Regions from separate parts of the Allobosea sp. Tri-49 genome, predicted to be linked through region 3. Evidence: predicted binding sites of a transcription regulator. Region 3 holds the regulator's gene; each other region holds the start of a gene.
The links. The regulator LexA, encoded in region 3, represses DNA repair genes until DNA is damaged. The targets are predictions, from matches to a motif close to TGTTCNNNNTGTGTTCNG.

Region 1: BLM15_RS31110 (ATP-dependent helicase) is a predicted target of LexA. The motif match lies at 2,086-2,103, and genes of this name have one in related genera.
Region 2: BLM15_RS24025 (helicase-related protein) is a predicted target of LexA. The motif match lies at 1,245-1,262, and genes of this name have one in related genera.

Annotation. Positions count from the first base shown of each region.
Region 1 covers NZ_CP017947.1:432,752-437,482, forward strand. The annotation lists gene ctaD (cytochrome c oxidase subunit I) at 1-183, shown strand, start outside; gene BLM15_RS31095 (hypothetical protein) at 180-509, shown strand; gene BLM15_RS32095 (alpha/beta fold hydrolase) at 534-842, opposite strand; gene BLM15_RS32100 (alpha/beta fold hydrolase) at 848-1,246, opposite strand; gene BLM15_RS31105 (ethanolamine utilization protein) at 1,572-1,922, opposite strand; gene BLM15_RS31110 (ATP-dependent helicase) at 2,197-4,257, shown strand; gene BLM15_RS31115 (DUF6894 family protein) at 4,282-4,509, opposite strand; gene BLM15_RS31120 (Crp/Fnr family transcriptional regulator) at 4,557-4,731, opposite strand, start outside.
Region 2 covers NZ_CP017946.1:4,972,822-4,977,552, reverse strand. The annotation lists gene BLM15_RS24025 (helicase-related protein) at 1-1,162, opposite strand, end outside; gene BLM15_RS24020 (alpha/beta fold hydrolase) at 1,476-2,366, opposite strand; gene BLM15_RS24015 (hypothetical protein) at 2,557-3,747, shown strand; gene BLM15_RS24010 (hypothetical protein) at 3,744-4,412, shown strand; gene BLM15_RS24005 (DUF3108 domain-containing protein) at 4,415-4,731, opposite strand, start outside.
Region 3 covers NZ_CP017946.1:1,182,757-1,187,487, reverse strand. The annotation lists gene BLM15_RS05810 (molybdopterin molybdotransferase MoeA) at 1-1,152, shown strand, start outside; gene lexA (transcriptional repressor LexA) at 1,252-1,983, shown strand; gene BLM15_RS05800 (ComEC/Rec2 family competence protein) at 1,977-4,244, opposite strand; gene gltX (glutamate--tRNA ligase) at 4,416-4,731, shown strand, end outside.

The sequences.
Region 1 (4,731 bases), on a different replicon from region 3:
ATCATCGCAGCGGTCGTCGTCATCGCCCTGTTTGCGATTGCTCGCGTCCTGGTCGGACGGCTCGACAGCAGCAGGCGCGTTGTCTTCGATGTCCTTATGCTGCTTTGGGTCTACGCCATCGGGCAGGCATCCTTCGGCCTACTCCTCACCCACGGCTTCCCCAGAATGGTGGCAGAGCCGTGATCAGGGCCGCTCCCTTGCGTCAGGCGGCTGCCGCGCTCGTCGGCCCCACGGTCTGGGCCGCCCATTTCCTGACGATCTACGCGTCGGAATCGCTGGCCTGCCGCTGGAACCAAGCGGCGGTCCACGACACGATTGTCACCGCTGCGACCCTTCTGGCCGTTGTCGCGATCCTCGCCCACATGCTGATCCTGCGGCGGCGGAACCAAAACCCGGCAAAGTCATGGGGGCTCTTCCTGCTCCAAACTGCCGGTGCGCTTGATGCGCTCAGCCTCCTTGGCATTGGCTGGGCGGCGGTTGCGGCGGCTCTGCTCAACGCTTGTCGTTGAAGAGGGGCCTTCCTCACCGCGACGTCATTTCGCACGGCCTTTAGGTTGTCCCGTTCGCTCGATGAACTCGAGTATGAAGGCAAGAGCGGATTCGGCGCGCGTTTCGAGCAGGAAATGACTTCCGTCCAGGATGTGCGCCTCCATTCTCGGCAGGTCTTCCATCCAAGATACCGTCCCGGCTAGCGCGAAATATGGTTCGTGCCGGCCCCACAGCATCAACGCCGGGGGCTGCCATCTCCTGAGGTAGTCTGCGAAGGCATCGAAACGGGCGATTACGTTGGCATAGTCGGAGATCAGGGCGCGCCGCATGTCCATGCGGCCGGGCAGGTTCATCCCCGCTAGTCCTCGATCCAGGGCTCTCCCTTGATCCTTGCGGCGACCTCCTCCGGCAGCCCGCCCGTGTACTGCTCGCGCGTGAATTTGAAGGTGAGGTGTGAGGTCGCCTTTGCTTCGTTTTCTGCCGTGGGGTTTGCCCAGAACTCGAACGTCGTCTGCCATAACGGCCCGAAGCCGCTGCGATGCGCGTTCGCATTCTGGATGATCAGGCCGGAAACCTGTTCGGGGGACCGCATGGCGATATCGAGGCCCACAGGTGCTCCCCAATCAGGCAGATAGATTAAGCGATGGCTGATCGCGAGAGGGTCCAGAAGCTCCTGGATCGCAGTGCCGAATGCATCGAAGGTTGGCACAGGCAAGGGAGCCGACTGGCCATAGCCTGGCAAATCGGGCGCGATCACGTAAGCAACTATCCGGGAATGACGCCACCGAACGTGCGTTACGAGCTTGGAAAGCCATGCAGGAGCAGCAGCGCGGGCTTAGCCACGTCGCCTGTGGTGATAAAGGACAGGTCGGTTCCCGCCGGAAAGCCGCAGCCGCTGTTGCTTCGGTGACGTCATGCCAGCACTCCTCGCGCTGGCTTGGAAACGCGCAAATGGAGGTTGGGTTGCGAACGGCCCGAGAGCACGGCGAAGGAGGGGCAACGAGCACCGCCAGCGATCCTGCGGGTTCCTCAACGAATACTGCGGACGACGAGCCAAACCGACATGCTGATGGTGATGGTCGCTATTCGTGTGCCGACTGCCAATGCGGATAGGTGACATAGGCGGTCACGGCGCCTTCCTCGTGAGAGCGGATCGTCACGGCTTCACCTTTCGGCATATAGACGATTTCGCCAGGCCCCGCGGTAATCGTTCCGGCCTCTGTCTCAACCGAAAGTCTGCCCTCCAGAATGACCATGACGTCGTCGACAATCATGGTCTCGGAGAGACTTTGGCCTGGCTCATAACGTCCAAAGCCGATGGTTATCGGCCCCCCGTGTCGCTCATCGATCAGATTGCCAACGAACACACCTGCCTGTTGACCAGGGGATCGCTCCATCGACGCATCGGCCCTTGTGAACTTTCGAACGTTCATTCGTCTTTCTCCGTGCGAAGTGTTTTCGCTGCCCCAAAACCAAGCATGGGAGCTCAAGTTACAAACGCTCGGCGAGAAAGTTCCCGCGCGCAGGGACGCGTCGCAATCGAAGCCAAGCGGTCAGCCGACCGATGGCCGCTGACATTTCATCTGTTGTCAGCTATAGAACATAATCGGAACAAATCGCTGACGAAGGCAATTTGGCGCCGTTATTCGACATTGCACCCTCCAACTGCCCCGTGCTGCGCTTCAACTCCGACAGGCCGAATCAATCATGAACGCGCACGTCTATCTAGACAGCCTCAATCCGGCGCAGCGGCGGGCGGTCTCGCATGGCGGTGGCGCGGATCCCGCTCCGCCTGTGCTGATCATTGCCGGCGCCGGCTCGGGCAAGACCAATACGCTGGCGCATCGCGTTGCCCATCTCCTCGTTTGCGGCGCTGACCCGCGGCGCATCCTGCTGATGACCTTCTCTCGCCGGGCCGCCTCCGAGATGATCCGCCGCGTCGAGCGCATCGCCCGCAAGGTGATGGGCGATGGCGCGGGCATCGCTGTGGATGCGCTGAATTGGGCCGGCACCTTCCACGGCGTCGGTGCGCGGCTCCTGCGCGACCTCGCCGAGCAGATCGGGCTCGACCCCGCCTTCACGATTCATGATCGCGAGGACGCCGCCGACCTGATGAATCTGGTCCGGCACGAGCTCGGGTTCTCGAAGACCGAGGCGCGCTTTCCAACCAAGGGAACGTGCCTGTCGATCTATTCGCGCTGCGTGAACGCCGAGCAGCCGATCGAGGAGGTGCTGAGGCTGTCCTATCCCTGGTGCATCGCCTGGGCGGAGGAGCTGAAGCAGCTCTTTGCGGCTTACGTGGAGGCCAAACAGCAGCAGAATGTGCTCGATTACGACGACCTGCTGCTCTACTGGGCGCAAGCGATGAGCGATGGCGATCTCGCCGCCGATGTCGGGGCGCGCTTCGACCATGTCATGGTCGACGAATACCAGGACACCAACCGGCTGCAATCTTCGATCCTGCTCGCTCTCAAACCGGATGGTCAGGGGCTAACCGTCGTCGGCGACGACGCCCAGTCGATCTATTCGTTCCGGGCGGCGACCGTTCGCAACATCCTCGACTTCCCGCTGGCGTTCTCGCCGCCGGCTGAGGTGATCACGCTTGACCAGAATTACCGCTCGACGCAAGCGATCCTTGGCGCCGCCAATGCGGTGATCGACCTTGCCGCCGAGCGCTTCACCAAGAACCTTTGGACCGATCGTGCCGCCGGCGCGGAGCCAGAACTGGTCAACGTCCGCGACGAAGCCGATCAGGCCCGCTTCATCGCGGAGACGGTGTTGGCAAACCGCGAGGCCGGCGCAACGCTGAAGCAGCAGGCCGTGCTCTTCCGCGCGTCTCATCACAGCGGTCCGCTCGAGATCGAACTGACACGCCGGAACATCCCGTTCGTGAAGTTCGGCGGGCTGAAATTCCTCGACGCCGCCCACGTCAAGGACCTGCTCGCGTTGCTGCGTTTCGTCGAGAATCCGCGCGACCGGGTTTCGGCGTTCCGCGTCATGCAGCTGCTGCCCGGCGTCGGTCCGACCTCGGCCCAGCGCGTCATCGAGCATCTGGCGCAGGCGCCGGATCGGGCAGAGGCTTTGCGCGAAGCGCCCGCACCGGCACGCGCAGGAGAAGATTGGACCGCGTTCGTCGAGGCGTGCGAGGCGCTACGCTCCGGCAGCTCAGGCTGGCCGGCCGAGATCGAGCGGGCCCGGCTTTGGTACGAGCCGCATCTGGAGCGGATCCATGAGGACGCAACGACGCGCCAGGCCGACCTCCTGCAGCTCGAGCAGATCGCCGGCGGCTATCCCTCGCGCGAGCGCTTCCTGACCGAGCTGACGCTCGACCCTCCAGACGCCACCAGCGACCAGGCCGGCGTGCCGCATCTCGACGAGGACTATCTGATCCTCTCGACCATCCACTCGGCCAAGGGGCAGGAGTGGAAGTCGGTCTTCGTCATGAATGTTGTCGACGGCTGCATCCCGATCGATCTCGGCGCCGGCGCCAAAGACGAGATCGAGGAAGAGCGCCGGTTGCTCTATGTGGCCATGACCAGAGCCAAGGATGATCTGCACTTGATGGTGCCGCAGCGCTTCTTCACGCACGGCCAGTCATCAACCGGTGACAGGCACGTCTATGCCGCCCGCACGCGCTTCATCCCGAACAATCTGCTGAAGTATTTCGAGCGGCGCGCGTGGCCGCTGGCGGCACCCACGGGTGCGCGGGCGCCGTCCGGCGGCCCAAAGGTCGATGTTCGCGCCAAGATGCGCGGCATGTGGCGCTGAGTCGATTGCTTGTTAGCGGGGCGCCTAATGGCCCTCAAGCTTAAGCTCTGCGACATACACTTGCGCACCATCTGCGTCCCGGACCGTCACCGTCAGCGCCAGAAAATCTCCGTTCGGCAGCTTCTCGCGGTTCATCCCGACCAAAAGCTCCTTGGCAGCGTTCTTTGCACTCGCATCATCAGGCAACTCGACGCCCTCATCATCCAGGTCGGTCTTGTCGCCGTCGCGGGTGTGGAAGAAGTAGCGCGTCATCCTCGCAGAATGCGTACCCAGCCATTCAGGTTCCAGCTACCCGACAATTACTTTCGCAGGTGCAGATAGCGCGCGTCGAATTCGCCGAGCTCGCACAGCTTATCCCAGTCGAGCACCGTGATGCGGTTGGCGCGGATCCGCACGAGCTTCGCCTGGCGCAATTCCCGCAGCTTCTTGTTGATGTGGACGGTCGACAAGCCGAGCGCGTCGGCAATCTCGGTC
Region 2 (4,731 bases), 2.2 Mb from region 3:
CGGCATGCTGCATCGGTGCGATCTTACGGTAATCGGGCAGTCCGCAGACCTCCCAGAGCCGCGTCACAGCCGGTTTGCCCTGGGCCAGTCGCGCGATGTCCGCGTCGCGCGCGAGGATTTCCAGTGTCGTCATGTCCTCGGCAATCAGGGCGCGGGTCAGTCCCTGCTCCTGCGGCTGGACGTTGAGGCTGTCGATCAGGCCGGCGATCGAACGCAGATCGAGATCGGAATTGCGCCATTGCACTTGCCGGACAGATTCGAAGCGATGGTCCTCGATCGCCTCGACCAGTTCCTGCTCGAAGGGCGGCGAGCGCCCGGTGGTGCCGAAGGTGCCGTCACGCAGATGCCGGCCGGCTCGCCCGGCGATCTGGCCGAACTCGGCCGGATTGAGCTTGCGATAATGATGACCGTCGAACTTGCTGTCGCCCGCAAAGGCGATGTGGTCGACATCGAGATTGAGCCCCATGCCGATCGCGTCGGTGGCGACGAGATAGTCGACATCGCCCGACTGGTAGATTTCGACCTGGGCATTTCGCGTGCGCGGGCTGAGCGCGCCGAGCACGACCGCCGCCCCGCCCTTCTGCCGGCGGATCAGCTCGGCAATGGCGTAGACCTCCTCGGCCGAGAAGGCGACGATCGCCGAACGCCGTGGCAGGCGGGTGATCTTGCGGTCGCCGGCGAAGGAGAGCTTCGACAGGCGCGGCCGCGAGACGACGTTGACACCGGGAATGAGCTGTTCGACCAGCGGCCGCATCGTACCGGCGCCGATCAGCATCGTCTCTTCGCGGCCGCGATGATTGAGGAGGCGATCGGCGAAGACATGGCCACGGTCGAGATCGGCGGCGAGCTGGATCTCGTCGATGGCGACGAAATCAACCGCGAGGTCGCGCGGCATCGCCTCGACCGTGCAGACCCAGAAGCTCGGCCGCTCCGGCTTGATCTTCTCCTCGCCCGTGATCAGCGCGACCGCCTGCGGCCCGACCTTGTCGACCACGCGCTGATAGACCTCGCGCGCCAGCAGGCGCAGCGGCAGGCCGATCATCCCGGTCGGATGCGCGACCATCCGCTCGATAGCGAGATGGGTCTTGCCGGTATTGGTCGGGCCGAGCACCGCCGTGACACCGCGGGCGCGGAGCGAAGGCGGAAGGGAACGAGGTTGGATCAAGACGCTGGAGCTTTCCTGCAGTCCGGGCGGCCGCGAGCCCTATCGAGTCGGGCGGCGTAAAAGCAACCCGATTCGTGAACAGAACGAGTCCGGAACGAAGCGGGGGCGAATCGCTGACTCCCACAGAATCAGGTTTCGTTCACGGCGAGATATTGCGGCAAGCGATTCAAAAACCACAAGATTTTGAATCGCCTTCATTATCCATCCTTCGCCGACTTGCGCGCGCGAGGGCCGCTTTCGCTCATGTAGGCGTCGCGGGCGAGAAGACGAGAGGGGCCGCCGAAGATCGCGGCAGGCAACCACGTCCCGATCAGTCCGCGAAGACCTCGGCAAGGACCTGCGCCGCCTCGTCCGGCGCCTCGACATGAACGAAATGGCCGGCGCTCTCGCAGAAGGTCACTTCGACATCGTCGAAATAATGCGACAGGAAAGTCGACCATTCGGATTTCAGGATCGGATCGTGTCGGCCCCAATGCACCCTTGTGCGCTGATGGATCGGCACGGACGGTGCTGGATGACCGTCGATCGCGGCGATCCGCGCCGCATTCTGGCTGCGATACCAGTCGAATCCCCCACGCAGATTGCCGGGCTTCATGAAATTCTCGACGAAGGCGTCGAAGACTGGCGCGAAAGCCTCCTTGCGATGGCACCAATGCGTCAGGAAGTGCCCGAGATAGAGCGCGCAAGCCTCGCGACTGGAACCGATCAACTGCTCCGCCAGCGGTAATTGCTGGAAGGACTGGTACCAGATCTCGTTGACATGGCCGTCGCGGACCCAGGCGGAGCCGACGCTCGGTGTCGGGCAGTTGAAGAACAGCAGCTTCTCGACCCGCTGCGGATGACGCCGCGCCAGACCCTGCGCGACATAGGCGCCGACATCGTGGCCGACGACGCCGACCCGGCCAAGGCCGAGCCCCTCCAACAGCGCCGCCATGTCGTCGGCATGGCTGTTGGCGCCGACATCGCTGCGCGGTCCCACCGATTTCCCGCTATCGCCGAAGCCGCGCAGATCAGGCGCGATCAGCCGGAATTCACCATGCAGCCGGTTCATTAGCGGCAGCCAACTCATCCAGAACTCCGGCCAGCCATGCAGCAGCAGCACCGCCGGCCCGTCGCCGACCTCGGCGACATGCAAGACGGTATCGCGCACGACGACCTGGCGATGCCTGAGGCCGGGAGGCAAGGCGAAATCGCTGGACATGACGGCTCCGGAGGCGAATCGCCGGAAAGGCTATCCCCTCACCCGGAGATCCTGCAATTCGTCGAACGGCAAAGCCTCCACGAACTGCGAGTCAGATGGCAGCTGAAGCGCCGGCGGGGATAGGAAGCGATCTTATCCCCGGCGGTTCCGGCGGCCTCAGAATGGCGCACTCCAAACCAGGGAGCACGCCATGCCGGACCAGCCGCATCATTCAGCCAGTGACAGCGCGCATTGGCACGAGATCGTTCTTCTGCGCCGCCGGCTTGTCTCGCTGAAGGCGCAGACGCGGCTGCTCCGGCACGAGCTCGCCCGCAAATACAATCCGGACCAGCCGCGCGTACCGGCCGGCAGTGAAGGTGGTGGGCAATGGACCAGCGGCGGAGGCGGCGGCGATCCGACGCTGACCGGAACCGACTGGCTCGGCGATCTCGGCAATGCCCTGTCTACCGCGCTGAGTTTCAGCGACACCGTCGCCGACACCAGCGGCGAGGAGAACTGGGCCTTCTATCAGGACGCAACGCGTCCGGATGGCTCCCTGGCCGAACGTGCCATCGTCAATCGCGACGGCTCGACCATCCAGTCCGAATTCGCCGAGCCCGGCCGTCGCAGCGACTGGGACGAGCGCCACACCGTCACTTTGCCCGAGGGCGGCAAGACCACCTTCGAGACCGCGGGTCGCACCCAGACGATCCGGAACGGCGGCCCGGACGGCGAGGTCGTTTCCCGCTCGACCTGGACCGAGCGCGGGCCGGAGCGTGAGGCGACGGTGCAGGAGGCGTTTGCACCGCTCGTGGTCGCTCCGGCCGCCGCAGAAATCACGATCACGACCGCGCTGACGCTCTTCACCTGGCTGTCGGCGCGGAACAAGATCGATGGACTGCAGGCCGTCGCCGGCTTTAGTGCGCGAGAGTTCCAAGGGGATGGAAGCAGTTCACCAAGGCTGGACTTCGTCGCCAACCTGACCGAGCAAGAAGCCGACCGCGCTTGCAATCGCCGAGAGACCGTCCAGGAGCTATTGGACAAAGCAGCTCGCGACGCCGGAAGCCCAAGCAACTACCCGAATGCTGGAGCTTACGGAACCGCCGTGCATACCCGTGTGAAACGCGGCGTCGATAAGGAGAGCGACCCTAATTTTCGAGCCGAGATTTCCGCGTTCAGAGAGGAGGTAGCTGGTGATGGCGCAAGGCGTTACGGACTCAGACATACATTCCGAGCCGATGTCGTCGAAAGAGCCAGCGAGACGACTGCCTGCGGCTACGATCTCAAGACCGGCAACGCTATACTCGGGCCGAAGCGCGCCGCTGAATTGGTCGTCCTGATGAAACGGCTCTATCCGAACGCTCACCGGTTCATCATCATGCAGATGAAGCCACGCAAATGACGACAGCCCGGCAAATTCGCCAACTCTTTGCGCCGCTGCTCACTGAGAATCCGGATATCGTCCTGCACAAGAACTACATCTACCTCAAACCGGTAAGCCACGTGCACCGATGCATCGGCATCGGTCGATCAGGTGGCCGCGACGCTTTCATCGTAACAGCCGCAGTCAATTTTACATTCAACTTGTCAGGCGTGATCTGGGAATGGCCGCTCGGAATTCGAGGCTATGGCTGGTGCTGGAGCGATCCGGATATGCCAGATTTGTTCAAGCGGTTGGTTGGGCAGGCACTCACGCAGTTACGAACGATCGCCACACTGGAGGATTTTGCCCCATTTGCCTCGCGGGACATGACCTTCATCACGAGTCCGCTTTACGCGCACAAGGATTGCCAACTCCGCGTCGACATCGCCCTAGGCAATCTCGACAAGGCGCTCGCTGATTGTCGCGAGCTCGATCGGTTACGCGGGCCTGCACCTCACACGGAATATTTTGCGCGGCTCTGGAGCAGGGTCGTCGACCCTGCTCTACCTCTCCTTGAACGGCGGGATGTGGCCGGCCTGACAAGGCTGCTGCGCGAATGGCAGGCGACCTACATCGAAGTCACGGGTCTGGGGGGCTCTTTCGACCCCACGCCCTTCCCGCTCGAACTTGCAGCCGGCGCCTGACCTCAATTCCGCGTCGCGGTCGCCGTCACGTCCGGATCGACCTTGAAGCTCGAGGCCTCGATCACCGCGGTGCCGATCATCGTCTTCACCGAGATGCGCACCGGCAGCATCATGTTCGTCCCGGCGACGGGGGCGAGCCAGGTCGAGATCTCCTTGTTCTCGGCCATGAATTTGGTCGAGGGCCGCAGGGAGCGGTGGCCGGCGATCGGCACATAGCGCGCCTGGCAGACCGAAACCGGGCCGCTATAGCCGTCGATCTTGATCTCGCGCGTGCCGGAATAGCTCAGCTTGATGTCGTAGCGCGCCGCGCCGTCGAAGA
Region 3 (4,731 bases):
GCGCCGGCCGAGACGCTGGCGCTGGCGCAATGCGCCGGCCGCGTGCTGGCCGAGGATGTGGCGGCGCTGCGGACCCAACCGCCCTTCGCCAATTCGGCGATGGACGGCTATGCCGTGCGCGGCAAGGACTTGGCGCGGGGGGCGCAGCTTCGCGTCATCGGCGAATCCGCTGCTGGCCGTGGCTTCTCTGGGAGAATTTCCCTCGGTGAGACGGTGCGGATCTTCACCGGAGCACCGTTGCCCGAGGGCGCGGACACGATCCTCATTCAGGAGCATGCCGAAGGTGTCGGCAGTCCGGTCATTCGGGTCGTCAAGCCTACAGATCCCGGCCAGTTCGTGCGCTTGGCGGGACTCGATTTCAGGACCGGCGAGGTCCTGCTGAAAGCTGGCCGCAGGCTCGACAGCGCTGCGCTCGGCCTGGCCGCAGCCGCGGGTCATCCGACGCTCGCCGTCCGCCGCAAGCCGCTGGTCGCGATCCTCGCCACCGGTGACGAACTCGTCCTGCCAGGCGAGACGGTCGGCCCCGACCAGATCGTCGCCTCCAACAGCTTTGCCCTCGCGGCGCTGGTCGAGCAGGCCGGCGGCACGGCGCTCGACCTCGGCATCGCCCGCGACAACCATCCCGACCTCGCCGGCAAGATCGAGGCGGCGCGCACGGCCGGTGCCGATGTCCTGATCACGCTCGGCGGCGCCTCGGTCGGCGAGCACGATCTCGTCCAGGCCGCGCTGAAGGCGCAGGGCATGGAACTCGGCTTCTGGAAGATCGCGATGCGCCCGGGCAAACCGATGATGATGGGCCGGCTCGGCGCCATGGTCGCGCTCGGCCTGCCGGGCAATCCGGTCTCCTCGATCGTCTGCGGGCACCTCTTCGCCATGCCGCTGGTCGAGGCGCTGCTCGGGGTCGAAGATCCGGCGCGCGACCGCAGCGAGCCCGCCATCCTCGCAATCGATCTGCCGGCCAATGACGAGCGCCAGGACTATCTGCGCGCCACCTTCGAAACCGCCGATGGCGAGCGGCGCGTCAGGCCCTTCGCCAAGCAGGATTCATCGATGCTGGCGAACCTGTCGCGCGCCGAGGCACTGGTGATCCGCCCGGTCTTCGCCAAAGCGGCCAAGGCAGGCGATTCCTGCCGCGTCATCCGGCTGCGCTGACCGCGTCATCGGCAGAACCCGCCTTGCGGAACACAAGGCGAACGAGTATGGTGTTCGTGCTTTGTTTCGATTCTAGCCCGAGAGGCGAGCGGCGCGACCATGCTGACACGCAAACAGTTTGAACTGCTTCGCTTCATCCATGAGCGCCTGCGCGAATCCGGGGTGCCGCCCTCCTTCGACGAGATGAAGGACGCGCTCGACCTGCGCTCCAAATCTGGCATCCACCGGCTGATCATGGCGCTCGAGGAGCGCGGCTTCATTCGCCGGCTTCCCAATCGGGCGCGGGCCCTCGAAGTCATCAAGATGCCGGACGGCATCGGCGGGCAGCAGGCGCAACGCGCCCGCTTCAGCCCCTCCATCGTCCAGGGCGGGCTTGGCCAAACCCCGCCGGCACCGGCAGCCACTCTAGCAAAGCCGCGCCCCACGGGCGCCGAGGAGAGCGGGCGCTCCACCGTCTCCATCCCCGTCATGGGCCGCATCGCCGCCGGCACGCCGATCTCGGCGATCCAGGACCGCAGCCATAGCGTCTCCATGCCGGCCGACATGCTCGGCGGTGGCGAGCATTACGCGCTCGAGGTCCGCGGCGATTCGATGATCGAGGCCGGCATCCTCGACGGCGACACCGTCGTGATCCGCAAGCAGGACACGGCGAACACCGGCGACATCATCGTCGCCCTGATCGACGACGAGGAGGCAACGCTGAAGCGCTTGCGCAAGCGTGGCTCCTCGATCGCGCTCGAAGCCGCCAACCCGGCCTATGAGACACGCGTGCTCGGACCCGACCGGGTCAAGATCCAGGGCCGCCTCGTCAATCTGATGCGGCGCTACTGAAGCGCCTCCAGATCCTGTGCCGGCTCCGCAACTGCTGCTGCAGTTGCCGGCGCAGATGTTGATTCGGGTGCCGGCCTCGGTTCCGGCCGCGCACGGGTCCATGGGCGCAGGCGCGCGGCCTCATCGGCCGTATAGGCGCGCCAACTGCCGCGGGCGGCATGATAGGCGGTCGCGCCATCGCGGATGAGCGCGCTGCGGTCGATCAGCCGGGCGGCGCAGGGCGCGCTCCAATAGAGCGACGTCACCACGAGGTCGGCCCGCTGGCAGTCCTCGACCAAAGCGAAGCGGTCGCGCGTATAAGCGACGCTGCGGCCGTCCGGCAGGCGGATGACGCAGCCGCGGGAATCACAGGCAGCGCCTTCACGCAAGGCCGTATCGTCGGGCGACCGCGAATCGCCGTCAGCATGCAGCCATTGCGTCAGCACGAAGCGGCTCGGCTTGCCGGCGAGCACCATCTTCCCCTCCGGCCCACGTACCAGCACGCCGGAACCGTCGCGCTCGATCAGGATGTCCGGCCGCGACGGTGCCGAGGCCAGCGCCAGTCCGCCGACCAGCGGCAGTGCGGCGAGGAAGCGCAGCGCCGTTGTCCACAAGGTCAGCCATAGCAGCGACAGCGAGAACAGGATCAGGGCGAGCGAGCCGAAGGCCGGCAGCACGACGGTCGAGCGGTCGATGCCGGCGACCCAATGGGCGAGTTGGAGCACGAGGCCCGACGCCCATCCCATCAGCGCCCAGGCCGGCCAGTCGAGCCCGAACGGATAGGCGAGCACGCCAAAGACGGCGGCCGGCATCACGATCAGCGAGACGAAGGGCAGTGCCAGCGCGTTGCCGAGCAGGCCGAACGGGTTGAAGGTCTGGAAGTGGAAGACACCATAGGGCGCCGTTGCCGCGGTCGCGACCATGGTCGTGGTCACGATACCGACGGCCGAGAGCCAGAGCGGGCGCAGCGGCCAGGGCCAGGATGCGGCAGCGGCGTCGGGCGGACGCTCCTGCCACCGTTCAGCGAAGGCGATCAGCGCCGCGACCGCCCCGAATGACATCTGGAAGCTCGGCCCGAGCACGGCTTCCGGCTCGCGCAGCAGCACGATGATCGCAGCGAGCGCGAGATTGCGCATGGAGAGCGCCGGCCGATCGACCAGGATCGCCCCGAGCATCACCAGCGTCATGATCAGCGAGCGCACCGTCGCGACCTCCGCGCCGGAGAAGACGCAATAGCCGGTCGCACCGGCCATGGCGGCGAGCGCCGCGAGCTTCTTCACCGGCCAGTAGAGTGCCGCTGTCTGCGACAGCGCGAGCAGAGCCCGCGCCAGCCAGAAGATCGTGCCGGCGGCTAGCACCATGTGCAGGCCCGAGATCGAAACGATGTGGTAGATGCCGGCGGCGCGCAGATCGTTGTTGGTCGCTTCGCTGATCAGTCCGCGCTTGCCGGTGACCAGCGCCGCCGCCATCGCCCCAGCCTGCCCGCCACCACTGGTCGCGATGCGTTCGGTCAATGCGTTGCGAGCTTGGTCGATCGCGACCGCCAAAGCGAGCCGGCGCGGCATCGGGGTCGGCGCCGGTGTAAGCGTGATTTTGCCGGCGATATTGCCGACGGCGCCGATGCCCTGGAAGAAGGCATCGCGGGCGAAGTCATAGCCGCCAGGACGCGCCGGGCCGGGCGGCGGCAACAGACGCGCCGTCGCGCTGATATGGTCTCCGGGCCTCAGCGTCGTCACCGGCGTGGTGACGCGCACCCGCCGCGGCCTCTGCGCAACCTCGATCCCCGGTAGGTCCGTGACCTGCACGACGATCCGCACGCCCTTCTCGCGCTGCTCCAGCGCCTCGACGAAGCCGGTAAGCTTGCCGACATGGTTCCGCGCCAACGCGGGGGCGGCGATGCCGGCGGTTCGCCAGGCTGCCGCCGCGAAACCGGCAAAGACGGCTGCGGCTGCAATGCAGACCGCCATGACGGCACGGCGGCGGCGCGTCAGCCAACCGGCGAGCGCACACAGGATCAGCCCGACCAGGGGAGCGGCCAGCCCAGGCTCGCGATCGGCCAGGAAATAGAGCAGCACACCGGCGCCCATACAGACCGGCAGCCAGTTGAAAAGACGCCGCCGCTCGACCTCGGTTTCGAGGGACTGGCGAAACCGACTACCCCATTCGTGCAACGGCAGGACTTCGGGCCAGGCGAAGCCACCGACGCGGCGCAGTCGCGCCGGCAGAGCCAGCACGCCGGCACGTCCCCTGCTACGGCGCTCTTCTGGCCCGTAGGAGAGCATCCGTCCCCCCATCGCCACCGCGCGAATGGTGAGCCCGTCCCCACAGGAGGCTCTTAACGGCGGCTGGCAAGCCATGTTACAGCGGCGGCGCCGGATGTCAGCCCCGGCCGAGGCCCGCATTGCAGCCCGCCCTCGCCTTTTTGCCTGCCCGTTCCCCCGGAGCCTGTTTTCATGAGCGATACGGTCGTCACGCGCTTCGCGCCGTCGCCAACCGGATTCCTGCACATTGGCGGTGCCCGCACCGCGCTGTTCAACTGGCTCTATTCCCGCCGCCATGGCGGCAAGATGCTGCTGCGCATCGAGGATACCGACCGCGAACGCTCGACCGAGGGCGCGATCGCCGCAATCCTCGACGGCCTCGCCTGGCTCGGCCTCGATTGGGACGGGCAGACCGTCTACCAGTTCCAGCGCGCCGCGCGCCATCGCGAGGTCGCCGAGCAAATGCTCGCCGCCGGCAAGGCCTATTACTGCTATGCGACGCCGCAGG